2 regions of the Kitasatospora sp. NPDC023120 genome follow, and region 2 is predicted to be linked to the other one. Evidence: riboswitches for the same ligand, from Rfam matches in the RefSeq annotation. Region 2 holds a riboswitch; the other holds the start of a gene.
What was found. Region 2 has a riboswitch for cyclic di-AMP ahead of ACZ3TI_RS06850 (NlpC/P60 family protein). Riboswitches for the same ligand answer to the same signal wherever they lie in the genome.
Positions count from the first base shown of each region.

Region 1: another riboswitch for cyclic di-AMP. It lies ahead of ACZ3TI_RS02720 (transglycosylase family protein); the one in region 2 lies ahead of ACZ3TI_RS06850 (NlpC/P60 family protein).

Region 1 covers NZ_JBVHHY010000002.1:10,610-21,056, reverse strand. The annotation lists gene ACZ3TI_RS02735 (glycoside hydrolase family 13 protein) at 1-1,369, shown strand, start outside; gene ACZ3TI_RS02730 (LacI family DNA-binding transcriptional regulator) at 1,395-2,414, shown strand; gene ACZ3TI_RS02725 (hypothetical protein) at 2,593-2,793, opposite strand; gene ACZ3TI_RS02720 (transglycosylase family protein) at 2,988-4,256, opposite strand; cyclic di-AMP (ydaO/yuaA leader) riboswitch at 4,264-4,433, opposite strand; gene ACZ3TI_RS02715 (sirohydrochlorin chelatase family protein) at 4,932-5,891, opposite strand; gene ACZ3TI_RS02710 (DUF397 domain-containing protein) at 6,450-6,713, shown strand; partial or broken gene ACZ3TI_RS02705 (ATP-binding protein) at 7,204-7,674, opposite strand; gene ACZ3TI_RS02700 (helix-turn-helix domain-containing protein) at 8,091-8,957, shown strand; gene ACZ3TI_RS02695 (TetR/AcrR family transcriptional regulator) at 9,142-9,747, opposite strand; gene ACZ3TI_RS02690 (MFS transporter) at 9,979-10,447, opposite strand, start outside.
Region 2 covers NZ_JBVHHY010000003.1:416,172-426,618, forward strand. The annotation lists gene ACZ3TI_RS06820 (aminotransferase class V-fold PLP-dependent enzyme) at 1-130, shown strand, start outside; gene ACZ3TI_RS06825 (Lrp/AsnC ligand binding domain-containing protein) at 145-426, opposite strand; gene ACZ3TI_RS06830 (rhomboid family intramembrane serine protease) at 468-1,250, opposite strand; gene ACZ3TI_RS06835 (hypothetical protein) at 1,452-1,715, shown strand; gene ACZ3TI_RS06840 (NYN domain-containing protein) at 2,107-3,489, shown strand; gene ACZ3TI_RS06845 (C40 family peptidase) at 3,690-4,727, shown strand; cyclic di-AMP (ydaO/yuaA leader) riboswitch at 5,084-5,238, shown strand; gene ACZ3TI_RS06850 (NlpC/P60 family protein) at 5,249-6,370, shown strand; gene ACZ3TI_RS06855 (C40 family peptidase) at 6,594-7,640, shown strand; gene ACZ3TI_RS06860 (hypothetical protein) at 7,814-8,854, shown strand; gene ACZ3TI_RS06865 (glycosyltransferase 87 family protein) at 8,864-10,234, opposite strand.

The DNA.
Region 1 (10,447 bases), on a different contig from region 2:
CCACCAGCTGGGCATGCGGATCATCGTCGACCTGGTCCCCAACCACTCCTCGGACCAGCACGAGTGGTTCCAGCGCGCCCTGCGCGAGGGCCCCGGCTCCCCGCTGCGCGAGCGCTACCACTTCCGCCCCGGCAAGGGCGAGAAGGGCGAACTGCCCCCCAACGACTGGGAGTCCATCTTCGGTGGCCCGGCCTGGACCCGCACCGAGAACCCGGACGGCACCCCCGGCGACTGGTACCTGCACCTGTTCGCCCCCGAGCAGCCCGACTTCAACTGGGAGAACCGGGCCGTCGCCGACGAGTTCCGCTCGATCCTGCGGTTCTGGCTCGACATGGGCGTGGACGGCTTCCGCATCGACGTCGCCCACGGCCTGGTCAAGGCCCCCGGGCTGCCCGACCTCGGCGGCTCCGACCAGCTCAAGCTGCTCGGCAACGACGTCATGCCGTTCTTCGACCAGGACGGCGTGCACGAGATCTACCGCAGCTGGCGCAAGATCCTCGACGAGTACCCGGGCCAGCGGATCGGCGTCGCCGAGGCCTGGACCCCGACCGTCCAGCGCACCGCCAACTACGTCCGCCCCGACGAGCTGCACCAGGCCTTCAACTTCCAGTACCTGGGCACCGATTGGGACGCCGCCGCGCTGCGCGAGGTGATCGACCTCTCGCTCGACTCGATGCGCCCGGTCGACGCCCCCACCACCTGGGTGCTGTCCAACCACGACGTCACCCGGCACGCCACCCGCTTCGCCAACGAGCCCGGCCTCGGCACCCAGATCCGCACCCCCGGCGACCGCGAACTCGGCCTGCGCCGCGCCCGCGCCGCCACCCTGCTGATGCTCGCGCTGCCCGGCTCCGCGTACATCTACCAGGGCGAGGAGCTCGGCCTGCCGGACGTCACCGACCTGCCCGACGAGGTCCGCCAGGACCCGTCGTTCTTCCGTCAGGCCGGACAGGACGGCTACCGCGACGGCTGCCGCGTCCCGATCCCGTGGTCCGGCACCGAGGCCCCGTACGGCTTCGGACCGGTGGCCGGCGGCCCGTCCTGGCTGCCGCAGCCGGCCGCCTGGGCCGAACTGAGCGTCGAGGCGCAGACCGGCGACCCGTCCTCCACCCTGGAGCTCTACCGCAGCGCACTGGCCGTCCGCCGGGCGCAGGCCGACCTCGGCGCCGGCACCGGGGTCGAGTGGCTGGACGGCCCCGAGGGCACCCTCGCCTTCCGCCGCGGCTCCTTCGTCTGCACCGTGAACACCACCGGCGAGCCGGTGCGGATCGCGGCCCCGGGCAGGCTGCTGCTCGCATCGACCGGCCTCGTGGTGGACGGCGGCGAGACGGTGCTCGCTCCGGACAGCACCGGCTGGTGGGCGGTCTGACGTGGTTGCAATAGGCTCTGGGACCGTGACTACGGCGCGACTCTCAGACATCGCGGCACAGGCGGGGGTCAGCGAAGCCACCGTCTCCCGCGTGCTCAACGGCAAGGCGAACGTCTCCGCCGCCACCCGGCAGACGGTGCTGGCCGCACTCGACGTGCTCGGGTACGAGCGGCCGACCCGGCTGCGGCAGCGCAGCGCCGGGCTGATCGGGCTGATCACGCCGGAGCTGAGCAACCCGATCTTCCCCGCGCTGGCGCAGGTGATCGAGCAGGTGCTCAGCCGGCACGGCTTCACGCCGGTGCTGTGCACCCAGACCCCGGGCGGATCCACCGAGGACGAACTGGTGGAGATGCTGGTGGACCGGGGCGTGGCGGGCATCGTCTTCGTCTCCGGGTTGCACGCCGACACCACGGCCGACCACGACCGGTACGCGCGGTTGGCCGGGCGCGGGGTGCCGTTCGTGCTGATCAACGGCTACAGCGAGAAGATCGACGCGCCGTTCATCTCGCCGGACGACCGGGCCGCGATGTGGATGGCCGTCCAGCACCTCGCCGAGCTCGGACACGAGCGGATCGGGCTGGCGGTCGGGCAGCGCAGGTACGTGCCCGTGCTGCGCAAGATAGAAGGCTTCACGGCGGCGATGAGGGAGGTGCTCGGGCGCACCCAGGAGGAGGCCGAGGACCTCGTCCACCACACGCTGTTCAGCGTGGAGGGCGGACACGCGGCGGCCGGCGCGCTGCTCGACAAGGGCTGCACGGCGATCGTCTGCGGGAGCGACATGATGGCGCTCGGAGCGATCCGGGCGGTGCGGCAGCGCGGGCTTTCGGTGCCGCAGGACGTGTCGGTGGTCGGCTTCGACGACTCGCCGCTGATCGCCTTCACTGAGCCGCCGTTGACCACGATCCGCCAGCCGGTCGAGGCGATGGCCACCGCGGCGGTGGACGCGCTGCTGGAGGAGGTCGGCGGGAACGCCGTCCAGCGCGGCGAGTTCATGTTCCAGCCGGAGCTGGTGATGCGCGGGTCCACCGGGGCCTGCGCGCGCTGAGCGGCGGCAGCCGGGGCCGACGTGCCGAGGCACCGAGAGGCCGAGGTGCCGACGTGCCGAGGTGCCGACGTGCCGAGGTGCCGAGAGGCCAACGTGCCGACGCGCCGAGGCGCCGAGAGGCCAAGGGAAGGGCCCCGGAGGGCAGTTGACCTCCGGGGCCCTTCGGCGTGCGCCGGGATCAGCCCTCCTGGGCGGTCGGGCGCTCGACGGTGAGGCGGTGGCCGTCGGCCGCTTCGCCGGTACGGGTCTCGGTACGGCGGCCGCGGGCCAGGTAGTCGCGCAGGACCAGTTCGACGGCGTCCTGCGGGTTCTTGGTACCGGAGAGCATCATCGCGTCGATCGCGAGGTTCGCGTCGAGCGTGACGGTGACCTGGGCCATGTGACTCCTCCTCGGGTGCAGAGCAGCAGCATGCCCGTCGGAGCGGGGTTTCACCACGGAATGCGCCGGAACCCCCGGGTACGTGCCGGGATCGTCCACAGGCCGCCCGCGGGTACGCCGGAACCCCCGGGGAGGAGCGACCAGACTCTCCCCGGGGGCGGCTCGGTGCTGAGGGCTTGGGCTGCCCGCCGTCCTCAGACGCGGCCGGCGAAGTCCGGGGCCCAGTTGGCGATGGTCTGCTCGCGCACGCCCGAGCTCGGGTTGGCGGCCTCGACGTACTTGCCGCCGCCGACGTAGATCGCGACGTGGTAGACGCCCGAGTCCTTGCCGTTGTTGGACCAGAACAGCAGGTCGCCCGGCTGCAGGCTGTCCAGCGAGACGTGGGTGCTGGCGGCGGCCTGGTCGGCGGCGACGCGCGGGACGGAGATGCCCGCGGCGCGCAGCGCGGCCTGGGTCAGGCCGGAGCAGTCCCAGCCGCCGTTGCCGGTGCCGCCGTAGACGTACGCCTGGCCGACCTTGGACTCGGCGAAGGCGACCGCGGCGGCCATGCTGCCGGTGGCGGCCTGGGCGGGGGCCTGGGCCTGCGCCGGGGCGGCCGGCTTGGCGGCGGGGGTCTGGGCGACCGGCTGGGCGTTCACGGAACCACCGTTCGCGGACTGACCGGACTTCTGCGAGCGGTTGAACCAGGTGAAGTCCGAGCCGGACTTGTCCGCGGAGCCCGACTGCTGGGCCTGGCCGCTGTCGCCGAAGGACAGGTGCTGGCCCGGGTAGATGCTGTCCGGACCCTCGGTCAGGGTGCTGCGGTTGAGCTCGTACAGCCGCTGCCAGCCGCCCTGGACGTTGTGCTTGTCGGCGATCGAGGACAGCCAGTCGCCCTCGACGACGGTGTAGTCGTCGCCCTGGGCCCACTGGTGGCTCTTCTGGGCCCAAGAGCCGGTGGCGTCCTGCGCGGCGTCCTGGGCGGGCGCGGCGGGCTTGGCCGGCTTCGCAGCCGGGGCCGGGGCCTGGGCCGGCGCGGCGGGCTTGGCGGCCGGGGCGGCGGGCGCGGCCGGCTTGGCGGCGGCCGAGGTGTCGACGGCCGCCGGGGCGCCGCCCTTGGTCAGGCCGGCCTGGACCGAGCACACCGGCCAGGCGCCGGGGCCCTGCGAGGCGAGCACCTTCTCGGCGACGGCGATCTGCTGGTCCTTGGTGGCCAGGTCGGCGCGCGAGGCGTAGGCGGTGCCGCCGAAGGCGGACCAGGTGCTCTGGGTGAACTGGAGGCCGCCGTAGAAGCCGTTGCCGGTGTTGATGCTCCAGTTGCCGCTGCTCTCGCACTGGGCGACCTTGTCCCAGGTCGCGACGGAGGCGGCGGAGGCGGTGCCGGTGACGAGGCACGGAACGGTGAGGCCGACGCCCGCGACGCCGATGGCGGCGATCACGCGACGGGTGCGGCTGGACAGGCGAGAGCCGTTGGTGGGCAGCATGAAGACGCGGTCCTCTCCCACGCCTGCGAGGTGAGCTGTCGGATTCGGGCTGGAGTTGCCCGGCCGCGCGTTGGCGCGGCTTCACCCCTAGCCCTGGACCGTTCCGGAGAGCGGTCCGGGGCGACTTACCTGTGGGTCCCCCGCTCCTGCCGTGGTGCGTTTTCGCGCTGCCAGGACATCCGACGGCAGGACTCGGCGTTGCGGATGAACTGGGTCCGTGTGGTCACGAACGGGGAGCACGTTAAGCAGACTTAAGTTCAAACTGCAAACAGCTGTGACGCTCATCACGGTTTAGTGAGAACTGCCAAACTGGCTGGCAATCATGATCGTAAATGATCGTTTTTCGGCAATTCTGTTGCGGATGCCCACAACTGTCATTGCCTCAGGAGCGCTGTGACGGTGTGTCGAAGCGTAAAGCGGCGCAGCCGTCGAAGCGGGGGAGTGGGGGTAATTCGAGCGCCGGGAAGTGCGCTCGCCATTTCCTGGCAAAATGCGTCAGAACGGACATTACGTTTCATTGCCCGCTTAACTCTCGTACGGCGCAAGCCCGTACGGTGCCGGTTCCTACGGTGCATGCCCGTGCGGCGCGGGCGGGCAAAGCGAAGGGCCCGGAACGAAAGCCGTTCCGGGCCCTGTGTGCGCGCCGACGGGCGCGGTGTCCAGCTTGGTTTCCGACTACTGCCCGGCGGGCCCCTCGGAGGCCGCGTGGGCGCCCCGGGCGCCCTCCACGCCACCCTCGACCTCGGCGGCGGCCGCAGCCTCCGCCTCGGCCCGTGCCAGGTCCTCCGGGGACGGCGCGGGCAGCGCGGCGAGGTAGGTGGAGGCGATCAGCTGGCCGACGGTCGGGTACGCGCCCAGCGGCGCCGCCGACGGGCAGCCGGTCTCCTCGGCGGCCGCGGCGAGCAGCTCGGAGTCGGCCTCCGGCCCGATCACCAGCGGGGCCAGTGCCGGGCGCTGCGAGCCGGTCTCCTTGAGGTGGTCGACGGCGGCGGCGACCGAGCCGGGCACGTCGAGCGCGGCGGCCACGACCGGGACGGCCAGACGGGCGGCCAGCAGCACGCCGGTGATGCCCGCGGCGGCGGCCGCGTCCTCGCCGCCGACGGTGGTCAGGACCACGCCGTCGGCGGCGGTCGCGATGGCGAACAGCCGGGCGCGGTCGGCGCGGGCCAGCCCGGCCTCGGACAGCCGGACGTGCACGGCCTCGGCCAGCAGCGGGTGCGGGCCCAGGGTGTCGGTGACGGGCGCGCCGTACTCGGCGGCCAGCGCGTGGAGTTCGGTCAGGAAGCCGTGCGGGCCGGGCACCAGCGGCACCAGGACGGGCATCGGCAGCCCGGCCTCGGCGGCCAGCGCCAGGAGTTCGGCGACGGTGCGGTCCTCGCCGCCCTCGCCCTCGGCGGAGTCGCCGGCGAGGTAGCCGACCGCGGCCTGGACGCCGTTCTGCTCACTGCGGACGATCGAGAGCAGTTCCTCGACGACCGAGCGGGACTCGGGCCCGGCGGTCGCGGGCACGGCAAGCACCAGGGCCGGGGAGCCGGAGGGGATCTCGGGGCGCTCGGGACGACGGTGGCGCCCCCGCGCACGGGAGCCTGGAGTGCGGACGGGCAGTGGCGCGCCCGGGATGGCTGCGGTGCTCATGCCGGAGATCGTAGGACATCTGCCCGTCCGGCCTGCAGTCGGCTGCCGTACGGGTTTCGCGCGGTGGTGGTGCGGACCCGGTGTGTCCTCCGGGCCGGTCCGGGAGGTTTGCCTACAATCCGGACATTCCTCACCCAACCCCCGCGCGGGTGCGGGTCATTGCCATGACGTGCCCGGCGGGGTGTGGCGTTGCAGGTGCGGCGCGTGAGATGTCTCACAGTCCAGAGGTCGCCTGACGGAGGGTCACAGCGGTGCGACTCCCGGCATTCGAAGATCAACATTCAGCGGGGAGCCGCTCACGGCCGGTTATCGGAAACCCGGTGATTCAGTCGGCTATGTCCGTTTACGTACCGTCAGGAGAAGGCCCCGTGAAAAGTTCGAGGCCGCGGATAAAAGGCCTCGTGCACCTGCAACGTCCCGTGCTGATGCACGTGCACTGCAGCTATCATCGCGTCAAGTGAGGCGTTGTGCCGGACCGGTACGGGGCCGGTCCGTTCGTTTCGGCGGTGCCGGGGGCGCCGCGCGGACGACAACTCCGGAGCTCTTCGGGAGACTTCTATGCACGACTCGCAGAACACGCACGGCTCGCACGACACCTACAACGGGATGGCCGCCGCCGATCTCCAGGGGGTGGTCTGGCAGAAGAGCCGGCACAGCAACTCCCAGGGCAACTGCGTCGAGTTCGCGGCCCTGCCGGGCGGTGACGTGGCGATGCGCAACTCGCGCTTCCCGGACGGTCCGGCGCTCATCTACACCCGCGCCGAGATCGCCGCCCTGCTGCTGGGGGCCAAGGACGGGGAGTTCGACCACCTGGCGGTCTGACCGACCGCCGTGCTCCACCATCGGGGGGCCGTCGCGGGTGCCGACACCGCGACGGCCTTTGTCTTTTGCGCCTCCGCCCGCGGGGCCGCTGCGCTCGGGGCCTCCGCCTTCGGGGCCGCTGCGCTCGGGGCCTCCGCCCGCGGAGCCGCTGCGCGCGGGGTCCCTGCTGTCGGGCCGCAGGCCTCGGGGCCCTTGCCCTCGGGGACTCGGGGAACGGCCGGGGGTGTGGTCCTCCCGGGGCTCCCCTCGACCTGCACACGAACCCGTACATAAGGGTGCAGATCGATCTGTGCATCGACCGGAACCTCGACCTGTGCCTGGACCGGGCACCGGGCCGACCACGTGCTGTGCCGCGCCGGCGCTAGGCCGAGCGCCGGTGCCGCCCACCGGCGTCGACCGGTCCGCCGAGCGCGTCGAGCGCCGAGCGTCCGCCGAGTTCCTGGCACGTGCCGATCCCGGGGTGTCCGTCGAGCGCACCGTCCGCCGGCTCCGCCTCGAACATGGCCCAGACCACCTTGCCGCTGCCCAGCGGGTGCCAGCCCCAGGAGCGGCTGAAGGACTCCACCAGGTGCAGTCCGCGGCCGGATTCGGCGACGAAGTCCGCCTCCCGGGCCACCGGGCCGACGCTGCTCGGGTCGCTCACCGCGCAGACCACCTGGGGTGCGCGGTGCACCAGGCTTATTCGGATCGGCAGCCGCCCGTCCGGGGTGGGCTGTGTGGGAAAGTCGTACTCGCCCAGGGCGCCGCCCGCAGGGTCGGGCCGTGCGCCGATCGCATGCCGGAGCGCATTGGTCACGAGTTCCGAGGCCACCAGCGCGACGTCGTCGAACAGCTCCGTCAGTCCCCAGCGCTGGAGCGTGGTCCGGGCGAAGTCGCGCGCGGTTCTGACGGCTTCGAAGCGAGGAGCGAGCGTACAGGTGACCACATGGGGGTCAACCGCCAAAGCCGTACCGGTGCTCATGAAGAGCTCCTCCCATAAGGGGGCGGACACGGCTGGACCCGCCGGGGTCATGCCGGTCACCTCCGACTCGCTCGGCCGCTCGGCCGCCCTCGACCAGACGCGCGCGCACTCGAACGCCCGATGGCGCGGGGGACGCCGTCGAGCCGGTGCACGGAGTCGCGCGTGGGGTCGACGCGGAGCCCGCGGGATTGCCAGGGGTGTGCAGGTGCACGTGCACCATGGTGGTGTGCGCTCACTGCAGATGCAAGAGTCGATTCACGTGCAGTCGCACTATTGGCATATGCAAGCGCCGAATGCACGTGCATCCTGGTGTGTGGAGTGTGGAACTGATAGGAACATCCGTCAGTATCGGCACCGTGAGCGCTCAACTGATGGCAGACTGTGCGCTGTTTGCCCTAGGTGGAGGTTTCGACCGCATGACCACAGTTCAGCCGGGCGGCGGCTCGATGGTCCGCCGGATCCTCCTCGGCTCGCAGCTGCGTCGCCTGCGTGAGGCGCGCGGCATCACCCGCGAGGACGCGGGCTACGCGATCCGGGCGTCCGAGTCCAAGATCAGCCGCATGGAACTCGGTCGTGTCAGCTTCAAGGAGCGCGACGTCGCCGACCTGCTCAGCCTGTACGGCGTCGACGACGGCATCGAGCGGGAAGCCCTGCTCGGCCTGGTCCGCGAGGCCAACAAGTCCGGCTGGTGGCACAGCTTCAACGACGTGCTGCCGGGCTGGTTCCAGACCTACGTCGGCCTGGAGGAGGCCGCCCAGCTGATCCGCACCTACGAGGTGCAGTTCATCCCCGGTCTGCTGCAGTCCGAGGAGTACGCACGGGCCGTTTTCGGCCAGAGTCGGCCGGTCATCAGCGAGGAGGAGGTCGAACGGCGGGTCAGTCTCCGCCTGCGCCGCCAGAAGCTGCTGACCGAGGGCACCAACCCGCGCCTGTGGGCGGTCATCGACGAGGCCGCGCTGCGCCGGCCGGTCGGCGGGCCCAAGGTGATGCGCGGTCAGGTGCAGTACTTGATCGACGTCGCCGAGCAGGCCAACGTGGTGATCCAGGTCATGCCGTTCCGCTTCGGCGCGCACGCGGGCGAGTCCGGGGCGTTCACGATCCTGCGCTTCCCGGAGCAGGACCTCGCGGACGTGGTCTACCTGGAGCAGCTCACCAGTGCGCTCTACCTGGACAAGCGCGACGACGTCGACGCGTACATCCAGGTCATGGAGCGGCTCTGCGTGGACAGCCTCACGCCGGAGCGCACCATAGACCTGCTCGCCTCGATCCTCAAGGAACGCTGAGCACCTGCAGGACCGCTGAGCACCTGCAGGAACACTGAGCACCTGCAGGAACACTGAACAACGGGCACGACCGCTGAGCACCTGAAGGAACAACGCCGAGCCGCTGCCGTCCGGGGTCTGTGAGCACCCTCCCTCGCGGGGCCCCTCGACAGCAGGTCGCCACTGGCAGGCCGCCCACCCGTCGTCAACCGCGGGCCGGCGGCCTTTCGCGCTCCGGCGGGTGGGGCTGCGGCGGGCGGCCGAGGTGCCAGGCCAGGTCGTAACGGCGGAAGAGGTCGGCCCGGATCGGCGCCAGTGGGAGCTCGGCGCCGGGTAGCAGCACCCCGATGCAGCCGCCCATCAGCGCGCTGCGCAGCACCGCGTGCTCGGCGACCGGGTCCGGCGCGCCCCAGTCGCGCAGCAGACCCTGCAGGATGGCGCCGAGTTGCTGCTGCTCGGGATCCTGGACGAAGGCGCCGGCGTCCGGGTCGAGGATCAGCGCCAGGTGCGAGCGCATCACCCGGGGGTGGTCCATGGCGAGTGCGAGGACGGCGTCGATGGCGCGGGCCAGCCGGTCCTCGGGGGTGGAGCCGGGCGCCAGTTCCTCCAGTGCGCTGGAGAGCGACTGGTGCATCATCCGGTGCGTCGCGGACTGCATCAGCAGCCGTTTGCCGTCGAAGTAGTACGAGAGCAGCCCGCGGGCGAGCCCGGCCCGCTCGGCGATGTCGGTCAGGGTGGTGCCCGCGTAACCTCGCTGGTCAACCAGCTCGACGGTGGCTCGCATGATGCGGCGGCGGGAGCGTTGCCGCATCTCCTCATTGACCGAATCCGCGCGAGGTGCCATCGTGTCTGCTCCGAACGTTCGTTGGCTGCGGGCCAATATACTTGCGAAGCCGACAGCCGCCCGGGGCCGTGCCCCGACGGGCGCCGCCCGAGCGGCCGGTACGAAGACGGCCGGCTCCACCAACACGGGGGTTTGGTGGAGCCGGCGCCACTGCCCGACCGGCCGGGGGTCGGCCCGCGGGCAGGGCAGACGCTGGGGTCAGTGCTCGCTGAGGACTTCGGTCCGGGCCGTCGTCGACCCGACTGACGGATAATCATAATCAGGCACCGATACGGGAGCTGCATTCCGGCGCCGGTCCACCAGGGCTCCGACCGCCGCGACCACCAGCCCGAGCAGCGCGACCGCCGTGACGAACACCAGCGCCGGGCGGTAGCCGTCCAGCTGGGCCTGCGGGCTGTCCCCGCCCGCGCTGCCGGCGGTGATCATCGCGGTCGCCCCGGCCAGCACCACCGCGGTGCCGACCTGGATCGCGGTGTTCACCAGACCGGAGGCCAGGCCCTGCTCCTCGTCGGCCACGCCGTCGGTGGCGGCGATGTTCACCGAGGGGAAGGCGAGCGCGAAGCCGACGCCGAGCAGCAGCATCGAGGGCAGCACCAGGGCGACGTAGGAGCTGTGCTCGTCCAGCCGCAGGAAGAGGGCGAAGGCGCCGACCAGGGCCAGCAGGCCG
Region 2 (10,447 bases):
CGAGCACGTCGACCGCTTCCTGGCCGCGGTCCGCGAGCTGGTCACGGACGGCGCGGCGTGGAACTACCGCAACGAGGGCGGGCGTTGCGTCGCCACCGGGCAGATCGACCGGGGCCCGCGAGAGGGCTGAGCCCGTACGCCCCGCTACTCGTCCAGGCCGAGGGCGAAGGCCGCTTCCAGGTCGTGCTGGGAGTAGGTGCGGAAGGCGATCTGGGTCTCGGTGTGGGCCACGCCCGGGACCTTGTTGAGCCGGCCCGGGATGACCTCGGCCAGGTCGTCGTGACGGCGCACCCGGACCATCGCCACCAGGTCGTAGCCACCGGTCACCGAGTACACCTCGCTGACGCCCTCGATGGCAGCGATGGCCTCGGCGATCTCCGGGATGCGGTCGACACTGGTCTTGATCAGGACGATGGCAGTGATCACTGTTCGGGCTCCTTTGTGGGGTGCCGCCAGCGTATCGGGCATCAGCCGGGTCGTCTCGGGGGGTGGCGGACCGCGGTACAGGCGTAGAGGAAGCCCGCCGAGAAGCCGATCACGTGGACCAGGTAGGCCACCCCCGGGCCCGCCGCGTGCACCGACCACCACTGCAGCGCGAACCAGAGGCCGAGCACCAGCCAGGCGGGGAAGCGCAGCGGTAGGAAGAAGAGCAGCGGGACGAGCGTGGTCACCCGGGAGCGCGGGTGGAAGCGCAGGTAGGCGCCCAGGACGGCGGAGATCGCGCCGGAGGCTCCGATGAGCACCCGGGTGGAACCCGGCGAGTGCGCCTCGGCGATCGCGAAGCCGTACGCGGCCAGGCTGCCGGCGGCCAGGTAGAAGAGGGCGTACCGGGGCCGGCCCAGCCGCCGTTCGACGGTGGGGCCGAAGACGTGGAGGAAGAGCAGGTTGCCCAGTAGATGCAGCCAGCCGGCGTGCAGGAAGAGGCCGGTCAGGACGGACAGCGCAGGGTGCTTGCCCGGGGTCGGGGCGGCCGGGCAGCCGGGGACCGGGTCGGGGGCCTCGGCCAGCTGTTCGGCGGTCAGTGTCCGACCGGTCAGCAGTTCGACCGGGACGGCGCCCCAGCGCTGCTCGTACCGCTGCTCCGCGCAGACCCGGGCCTGGCCGGTGCCGTACAGCGGATTGAGCCCGGCGGCCGGACCGAGCAGGAAGACCAGGGTGTTGACCGCGATCAGGGCGTAGGTGACCGCCGGGGCGGGCACTTCCGGCCGGCCGCCCCGCTCGGCGGTGTGGTCGGGAGCCGCGAGCGCCATGCGGCCAAGCATCCCTCCGGGCGCGCCAGGTGACACGGTGGTTTACGGCAGGTGGACCAGCCCCGCTATTCCGTTGACCGGTGGTCGCGGTGGTTGCCCCAGGCAATAGGCTTGGGCCGGGCAATCCCGCCTCCCGCCGCCGACGCCGGGGCTCCGGGGGGAGCGCCTAGCCCACGCAGGGACCACCCGAGAGGACCCCCGATGACCGTCCCCGCCCTGACGTCCGAGACGCGCTGGCGCTGCACGCTGTGCGGCAACCTCACCCGGTTCGACGTGACCCGCACCGCGCGGGTGACCGAGTTCCTGCACTTCGACCTGGCCGGCGACTCCAAGGTCGAGGAGACCGAGGTGCTGAGCGAGACCGTCGAGTCGGTGCGCTGCCGCTGGTGCAACGCCGTGGACCAGGTCGAGCTGGTGGCCCGTCCGGGCGCCGAGGGCGCGGAGACCCCGACCGAGCAGGGCTGACCCCGCAGCTGCGGCGGGCGGTGCGCCCGTCCGCCGCACGGGACAATACAGACAAGACGCACGGAGCGTGACGACAGGGGGCGGTCGCGGCCGTACCCGCCGGAAGAACAGGATCGGAGCCGAGGACGTGGTGGACGCAGCGAAGGAGCCCGGCGAAGCGCAGGGGCTTCGGCCCGCTGCGCAGGAGCAGGCGTCGGAGGCCGGGACGGGCCCGGCGGAGAGCGCCGCGTCCGGAGCCGTCGGGCCGGAGGGCGGGGCCTCCGGCGCCCCCGGCGCCCCCGGCGCCCCCGGCACCCCCGGCACCCCCGGCACCCCCGGCACCCCCGGCACCCCCGGCACCTCTGGCACCTCCGGCACCTCCGGCACGTCCGACGCCCCCGGCACCGCTGGTTTGTCCGATACCTCTGACTCCTCCGAGGCTTCCGAGTCCTCCGAGCCCTCCGAGTCCGCGGCGGAGCGTGCCGTCGAGAAGCTCGACCGGCCGCTGCCCGAGGGGGTGCGCCGGCGCGTGGTCGGGCTGGCCTCGGACGCGCTGGGCGGGCTGCCGCCGGGCGAGCTCCCGCAGAGCCTGCGTCAGTACGTGAAGTTCACTCCCGCGCGGCGTGCCAAGTATGCGGCCACCGCGCTGGCGGCCGCGCTGGAGGCGGAGCCGGCCTTCCGGGTGCGGATAGCGGAGCGGCTGCGCCTCGGGCAGCCGGACCTGGTGCGGGCGCTGGAGTCGGGCAGCGTCCCGGGCGCCGCCGATCCGATGGACGTCGCGGCCGCCGCCTACCTGGTGCGCTCGGCGGGCTGGAGCCGGCTGGTCGCCGAGGCCGGCGAGGAGGCCGAGCGGGCCGGCGCCGAGGACGCGGCCGCGGAGTCGGCCCGGCTGGTGGAGAAGCTGCAGACCGAGCTGGCCGAGGTGCGGGCCGCCGCGCGGGCGGACCTGGAGCGGCAGCGCGCGGAGTCCGAGGGCGTGCGGCGGGAGGCCGAGTCGCTGCGCAAGAAGCTGCGGTCGCTGGAGAGCGACACCCGCCGGGCGCAGGCCGAGACGCGCCGGGTGGTCGGGGAGCTGGAGGCGGTGAAGGCCCAGGGCGCGGCGGAGCGCAGCGCGGCCGAGACCGAGGCGCGTCGGCTGAGGCACCGGGTCTCCGAGCTGGAGAACGCCGTGGAGCAGGGCCGCCGGTCGGCCCGCGAGGGGCGCAGCGTCGAGGACATGCGGCTGCGGCTGCTGCTGGACACCGTGCTGCAGTCGGCCCAGGGGCTGCAGCGGGAGCTGGCGCTGCCGGTCTCCCAGATCCGCCCGGCGGACCTGGTGGAGGCGGTGGTGCCGGGGGCGGCCTCGCCGCACGACGTGGCGCGGCGCGGGCTGGCCGAGGACGATCCGGCCCTGCTGGACCAGCTGCTGGCGATCCCCCAGGTGCACCTGGTGGTGGACGGCTACAACGTGACCAAGACCGGCTATCCGACGCTGCCGCTGGAGCAGCAGCGGATCCGGCTGCTGGGCGGGTTGGCGATGCTGGCGCAGCGCACGCAGGCGGAGGTCACCTGTGTGTTCGACGGGCAGGACCTGGACGTGCCGGTGATCATGGCGCCGCCGCGCGGGGTCCGGGTGCGGTTCAGCCGGACCGGGGAGACCGCGGACGAGCTGATCCGCCGTCTGGTGCGGGCCGAGCCGCAGGGCCGTCCGGTCGTGGTGGTGTCCGCCGACCGGGAGGTCGCGGAGGGCGTGCGGAAGGCGGGCGCGCGCCCGGTGGCCTCGGTGCTGCTGCTGAATCGGCTGGCCCGGCCGTGAGCGCCGACCGGGCGGAATGACGCCTGGTCAGTGCCGGTTCCGGGGCCGTGTGCGGGTCCGGTGAAGCCGGTGTGGGAAAGCGGGTTCACGCTTACGGGGGAGTAGCAAAACGGATAGATCTTCACTAGGGTCTGGCGTCAAACCTATTTTCCGGAATCTCATCCGATCAGGTGAGTCCGATGGAAGAAGGAGCCGGTCCCTTGGCCTCCCACCGCCGTCCCAAGCAGCCGAGCCGCGCGCGGATCTCCGTGCTCACCGCTGCCGCTGCGACCGCGGTCGCCCTCTCCGCCCAGGTGGCCGCGCACGCCGCGCCGCAGCCGAACAAAACGGACGTCAAGGCGCAGATCGACCAGCTCCAGGAGGAGCAGGAGCAGGCGGCGGAGAAGTACAACGGCGCCAAGGAGCGGGCCGACCAGCTGCGCAAGCAGGCCGACCAGCTGCAGGACCAGGTGGCCCGCGGTCAGGAGCAGATGACCCAGCTGCAGGTCGGCCTGGCCGAGGTGGCGGGCGAGCAGTACCGCACCAACGGCATCGACCCGTCCGTCCAGCTGATGCTCTCCTCCGACCCGTCGGGCTACCTGGACAAGGCCTCCACCGTCCAGCAGGCCAGCACCACCCAGGCCGAGGCGCTCAAGTCGCTGCTGGACCAGCAGCGCCGGCTGGACCAGGAGAAGGCCGAGGCGGCCGCCGTGCTGGCCTCGCTGGACACGACCACCAAGGACCTCAACCAGGCCAAGGCGGACGTCAACACCAAGCTGAAGGCCGCCCAGGACCTGCTGAACTCGCTCAGCGCCGCCGAGCGCACCGCCCTGAAGGCCCAGCAGGCGCAGGACGAGCGCGCCTCGCGCGGCACCGACCGGGTCGACCTGAGCAGCCTGCCGCCGGCCAGCGGCTACGCGGCCGTGGCCGTCGCCAAGGCGATGAGCAAGCAGGGCTCGCCGTACGTCTGGGGCGCCACCGGCCCGAGCACCTTCGACTGCTCCGGCCTGATGCTCTGGGCGTACGGGCAGGCGGGCGTCTCGCTGCCGCGCACCTCGCAGGAGCAGGGCCACTACGGGACCCGGGTGCCCTCGATGGACCAGGCCCTGCCCGGCGACCTGGTCATCTACGGCGGGGACATGCACCACGTCGGGATGTACATCGGCAACGGCATGGTGGTCCACGCGCCGCACACCGGTGACGTGGTGAAGGTGATGAAGGCCGACGCGATGCCGATCAACACGATCCGCCGGGTCTGACAGCGGCCCGCCGGGTCTGACAGTCCGACACGCCGAACGGGCCCGTCCGGGCCCTGTGATCCGCGCCACCTCCGACGGGGGTGGCGTTCGGGTTTTCGACCGTTTTGCGACCGGTGGGTGAGACCTGATCAGCCTTGCGTGCGTCGACGGTCACCATCGGTCATTTTCACAAGAGAACTTGGATAATCTTCCGTCTTTTTTCTGACAAGGATTTGAACCGATCACGCTTCAGTTACTAGGGTCGTGCTCCGAACCACCGCACTGTCGATCACCCAGCCAGGGTGGCGGCGGTGGTTACCGCCGAGTTCGCGAGGCAGCGGGGCAGGTCGAAGCGACTGCCCGACAGGGGAGCCCAGTGGTCGGGGGCGCTGCGGAGCGGAGCCGGGGAACCACGTTCCTCCGGGGTGAATCGGCGCCAGGTCGGCCGCTGGAACGGCCGTGAGGCGTCGTAGGGCACTGCTTCCGGCCCGAACCCGTCAGCTCACCCGGTAGGCGGACGTAGGAAGAAGGAGTCCGCCTTCGTGGCGTCCCATCGTCGTCCCAAGCCCGCCGGCCGCGCCCGTGTCTCGATCCTGACCGGTGTCGCCGCCGCTGCGGTCGCCCTCTCCGCGCAGACCGGCGCCCACGCCGACCCGCAGCCGACCAAGGACCAGGTCAAGGAGCAGGTCGACCAGCTCAACGAGCAGGCCGAGGTGGCGACCGAGCAGTACAACGCCGCCCAGGAGAAGCAGCAGGCCCTGGAGAAGCAGGTCGCCGGTCTGCAGGACCAGGTGGCCCGCCAGCAGGCGCAGGTGACCGACCTGCAGGGCGGACTCGCCGAGATCGCCGGGGAGCAGTACCGCAACGGCGGCATATCCCCGACCGTCCAGCTGATGTTCTCGTCCAGCCCGGACAACTTCCTCAACCAGGCCGGTGCGCTCAACCAGGCCGGTGACACCCAGAAGAACCAGCTGAAGCAGCTCCAGGAGCAGCAGCGCAAGCTCGACCAGGACCGTGCCGAGGCCCAGGGCAAGCTCGCCGAGCTGGAGTCGACCACCCAGCAGCTGAAGGCCTCCAAGGACGAGGTCCAGAACAAGCTGAAGGCCGCCCAGGACCTGCTCAACACCCTGACCGAGCAGGAGCGCCAGGCGCTGCGCGCGGCCGAGGAGAAGGCCGCCGCCGACGCCAAGGCCCAGGCCGACGCCGCGAAGGCCCAGCAGCAGGCCGCCGACCGCGCCTCGCGCGACAACAGCCGCGGCGACCTCTCCGCGCCCTCGTCCACGCCGGTCGCCAAGCTGCCCGCGCCCGGCAGCTCGCGCGGTGCCGCCGCGCTGAACGCCGCCGCCTCCAAGGTCGGCAGCCCGTACGTGTGGGGCGCCACCGGCCCGAGCTCCTTCGACTGCTCCGGCCTGATGGTCTGGGCGTTCAACCAGGTCGGCGTCTCGCTGCCGCGCACCTCGCAGGACCAGGCCCACGCCGGCACCCGGATCGGCACCGACCTGTCCCAGGCCCAGCCCGGCGACCTGCTGATCTTCTACAGCGACGCCCACCACGTCGGCATCTACGCGGGCAACGGCCAGGTGCTGCACGCGCCCAAGCCGGGCGCCTCGGTCCGCTACGAGGCCGTCACCAACATGCCGCTGTCCGGCATCGTGCGGGTCTGATCCCCGCTCCGCGCCTCCAGGCCCGGTCTTCCGTCACGGAAGGCCGGGCCTGCGGCTTTGTCGGCGAGTCGGGCTGATGTCCGATTACGGGTCAAATATTCGGGTCGGGAGGGGTTTGGACTCACTTGCCCGGACTCGCTAACGTCTGCCACCGGACTCCCGCTCGAGGGCCGCCCGCAGTGGAGCGGCGGCGGGACCGCGCCGCAGGATTGGAGCCGCCGCCGTGCCCGTGCACCGCCGTTCCCAACTGCTCGCCCGTGCGCTGGTGCTGACGGCGGCCGCCACCACCGTGCTGGGCGTGGCGACCAGCGGCAGCGCCCGGGCCGCCCCCGGCAGCCCGGACCCGGCGGACCGCAAGGACGTCAAGGCGCAGGTGGAGCAGCTCTACGACGAGGCCGAGCAGGCCTCGGAGAAGTACAACGCGGCCCAGGATGCGCAGCGGCGGCTCCAGGGCGAGGCCACGATCCTGCAGGGCGAGATCGCCGTCGCCCAGGACCAGCTCAACGAGCTGCGCGGCGACCTGGCGACCGTGGCCGGGGCGGAGTACCGCGGCGGCGGGATGACCCAGACCGCCCAGCTGATGCTGTCCCCCGACCCGGAGGGCTACCTCGCCCGCGCCCGCACCCTGGGCCAGGCCTCGGAGCGGCAGCAGGAGACGCTGCACGAGCTGGTCACCCGCCAGCGCCGGCTCGACCAGCGGCGGATCGAGGCGACCGGCAAGCTCGCCGAGCTGGACCAGGCCCGCCGCTCGCTCGCCGACAGCAAGCAGCAGATCCAGCAGCGGCTGGACGCGGCGCAGAAGCTGCTCAACAGCCTGCCCGCCGGAGAGCGGGCCCGGATGGCCGCCCAGGACGCCCGGGACGCCGAGCAGCGCGCCACCCGCGGCACGGACCGGCTGGACCTCGGCTCCGCCCCGCCCGCCTCCGAGCGCGGTGCGGCCGCGCTGGCCGCCGCGGTGCGGATGGTCGGCTCGCCGTACGTCTACGGAGCGACCGGGCCCCGCGCGTTCGACTGCTCCGGTCTGATGTACTACAGCTGGCGGCAGGCCGGAGTGACCCTGCCGCGCACCTCGCAGGCCCAGGCGTACGCGGGCCAGCGGATCAACCTCTCCGAAGCGCGACCGGGAGACCTGGTGATCTTCTACCGGGACATGCACCACGTCGGCATGTACGCCGGCGGCGGTGTGATCGTGCACGCCCCCTACCCGGGCGCCAGGGTCCGCTACGAGAGCGTCAACGCCATGCCGGTCTCGGGGGTGGTCCGGCTCTGAGCGCGTCGCCGTCCGGCCCCTCCCGCGACCCCCACCCGGTAGACCGGCCCCGCCGCCTGCTGTCCCGGCGGGGTGCGCTGCTGCTCGCGGCAGGCGGTCTGGCCCAGCTGTCGCTGCCGCCGGTCGCCCCCGCGGCGGCACCCGTCCGGCAGGCGGAGGACCGGCGCGGTGAGGTGGCCGCCGTGCTGGCGGAGCGGGCGCGCTCGCTGCCCGCCCGGTCGGGGGTGCCGGCGGCCGAGGCGGCGTACCGCAACCTGGTGCTCGCCGCGGGCGACGGGCCGGACCGGCTGACCGCCGCGGCCGACCTGGCGGTGCGGATCGCCGGGTACGACGACCACCCCGTGGTGTACCCGCGCCGGATCGGGCTGGTCCGGACGGAAGCCGGCTGGCGGGTCGAGCGGGAGGAGAGCGCGAGCGGGCCGCCGGCGCTGTGGGACTTCGGGCCGGTACGGCCGGTGCCGGGCGCGCGCTGCCTGGTGCTCGGGTCGGCCGACGGCTCCGACCCGGCCGGGCTCGCCGCGGTCGGGGACAAGGCGCTGCCCGCCGTCGAGGAGGTCTGGGGCGGCGGCCGGCTCGGCCGGCTGCTGCTCGAACTGCCCGCCACCGAGGAGCAGTTCGCCCGGCTGCTGGAGGCCGACCCGGCCGACTGGGCGGACATGGCGGCGGTCACCGTCGCCGCCCCCGGCGCGCCCCGGAACACCCCGGCGGACCGGGTGCTGGTCAATCCCGAGGCGTACGGGCGGCTCAGCGACTTCGGCCGCCAGGTGGTCGTCACGCACGAGGCCACCCACGTCGCGACCAGGTCCGACACCCGGGCCTGGACGCCGCTGTGGCTCTCCGAGGGCGCCGCCGACTGGACCGCCTACCGCGACTCCGGCCGCAGCCCCCAGCAGATCGCGCCCGAGCTGGCCCGGGACGTCGCCGCCGGGAGACTGCCCACCGAGCTGCCCGAGGACCGGGACTTCGCCGCCGGTGCCGCCGGCATCGCCCAGGCCTACGAGCAGTCCTGGCTGGCCTGCGAGCTGATCGCCCGCCGCTACGGGCCGCAGCGGCTGGTCGCCTTCTACCGGGCGGTCGGCGCGGCCGACGGGCCGGACGAGGACCGCGAGCGCCGCACGGACCGGCTGCTGCGCGCCGAACTGGGCGTCGGCCTGGCCGAGTTCACCCGGCTCTGGCTGGGCGAGGTGGCGGCGCTGAAGGACCGGGACCGATAAGGGGTCTGCTCAGCGCCGCTGTTCGGCCGGGGTGCCCGGGTGGTCGATGCCGTCCAGCAGGTCCTGCTCGTACGCGATGCCCGGGCGCACCGGGTAGCCGGCGGCGGGCAGCGCGGCGGGCTCGCGGTCCAGCACCACGGTCGCCGGCAGCGGCGCCTCGCCGCGGGTGGAGCGCCAGAGCCGGACGCAGGAGAGCACGGTCGCGGCCAGCAGCAGCAGGTTGCGCAGGGCCAGGACGGTGATCGCACCGGGGTCGCTGGCCAGGACCTGGGTGAACATCGTCGGGAACTCGACCAGCGTCAGCGGGCAGGCGAGCAGGATCAGCAGCGCCACCGGCCGCTGGCTGGTGCCGCGCACGGTCAGGCAGACCGCCGCGACGCCGATCAGCCAGACCAGGTACTGCGGGCTGATCACCCGGCTGGTCACCACGAAGATCAGCAGCGCGCACAGCGCCGCGTCGTACATGGTGGCCGCGTTGCGGCGCTTGGAGGTGAAGCGCCACAGCAGCAGCCAGAGGAAGCCCAGCACGGTGCCGGCCATCATCACCTTGCTGACCACGCCGACCCACGGCCCGAGCATCTCGGGGGAGCCGTAGTTCATGGTGACCTTGCCGTCCCAGCCCCCGGCGATCCGGGCGAAGTGCAACGGCAGCGCGCCGACCGACTCGACCTCGATACCGCGGTCCTTCTGGAAGGCCAGGAAGTCGAAGGCGCCGTTCATGCCGGCCGCGAGCAGGAAGCCGGTCGAGACGGCGGTGGCACCCGCCAGCGTCCAGGAACGGCGGGTACGGCGGCCGGAGGGGGTGCCGATCAGGCCGAGCAGCGGCCAGACCTTGACGATGCCGCCCAGGCCCAGCAGCAGCCCGCCGACGGCCGGACGGCGGATCAGCGCCAGCAGCCCCGCCAGGGCGACCGCGGTGACGATGACGTCGAAGCGGTTGTAGATCATCGGGCCGAGCAGCGGGACGCCCGCCACCCACATCCAGGCGCCGGTCAGCGCCCGGCCCCGGCGCAGGCCGGTGCGGACCAGCAGCGCGGTCGCGGCGGCGTCGGCGATCCCACAGATCACCCAGAACGAGACCAGGTACGACCAGGGCAGCAGGCCCGGCAGCAGGATCACCAGGGCGGCACCCGGCGGGTACTGCCAGGTCACGTCGTCGAACGGGAAGGTGCCGGTCTGCAGCACGCCGTACCAGGCGTGGTAGATCATCCACACGTCGGCGGTGACGTCGCCGCCGGGCGACTTCAGCACGCCGGTGATCAGCAGCACCAGCAGGGTCCGGGTGGCCACCCAGGTCGCGCCGAGAGCGGCGAGCGCCCCGAGCGGGCGGCCGAGACGGCCGCGCGAAGAACCGGGCTCGGTGGCCGGGGCCAATTCCACTGCGCTCCCTCGTTCGTCTCGGACGTCCTCACCGGAGGCGTCGTACCGACGGACGCCCGGGCCGCGCTCCGTCGTCGGCGGCCCTGGGGCCGGTCTCCGGACCCAGGTACTAGGACTGACCCGGGGGTCAAACGGTTGCCGTGCGCGCTTCCGTTCCCGGCGGGTCATGGTGTTGACCTATCGTACGGATCACCCGGCGGTACACCGCGCACC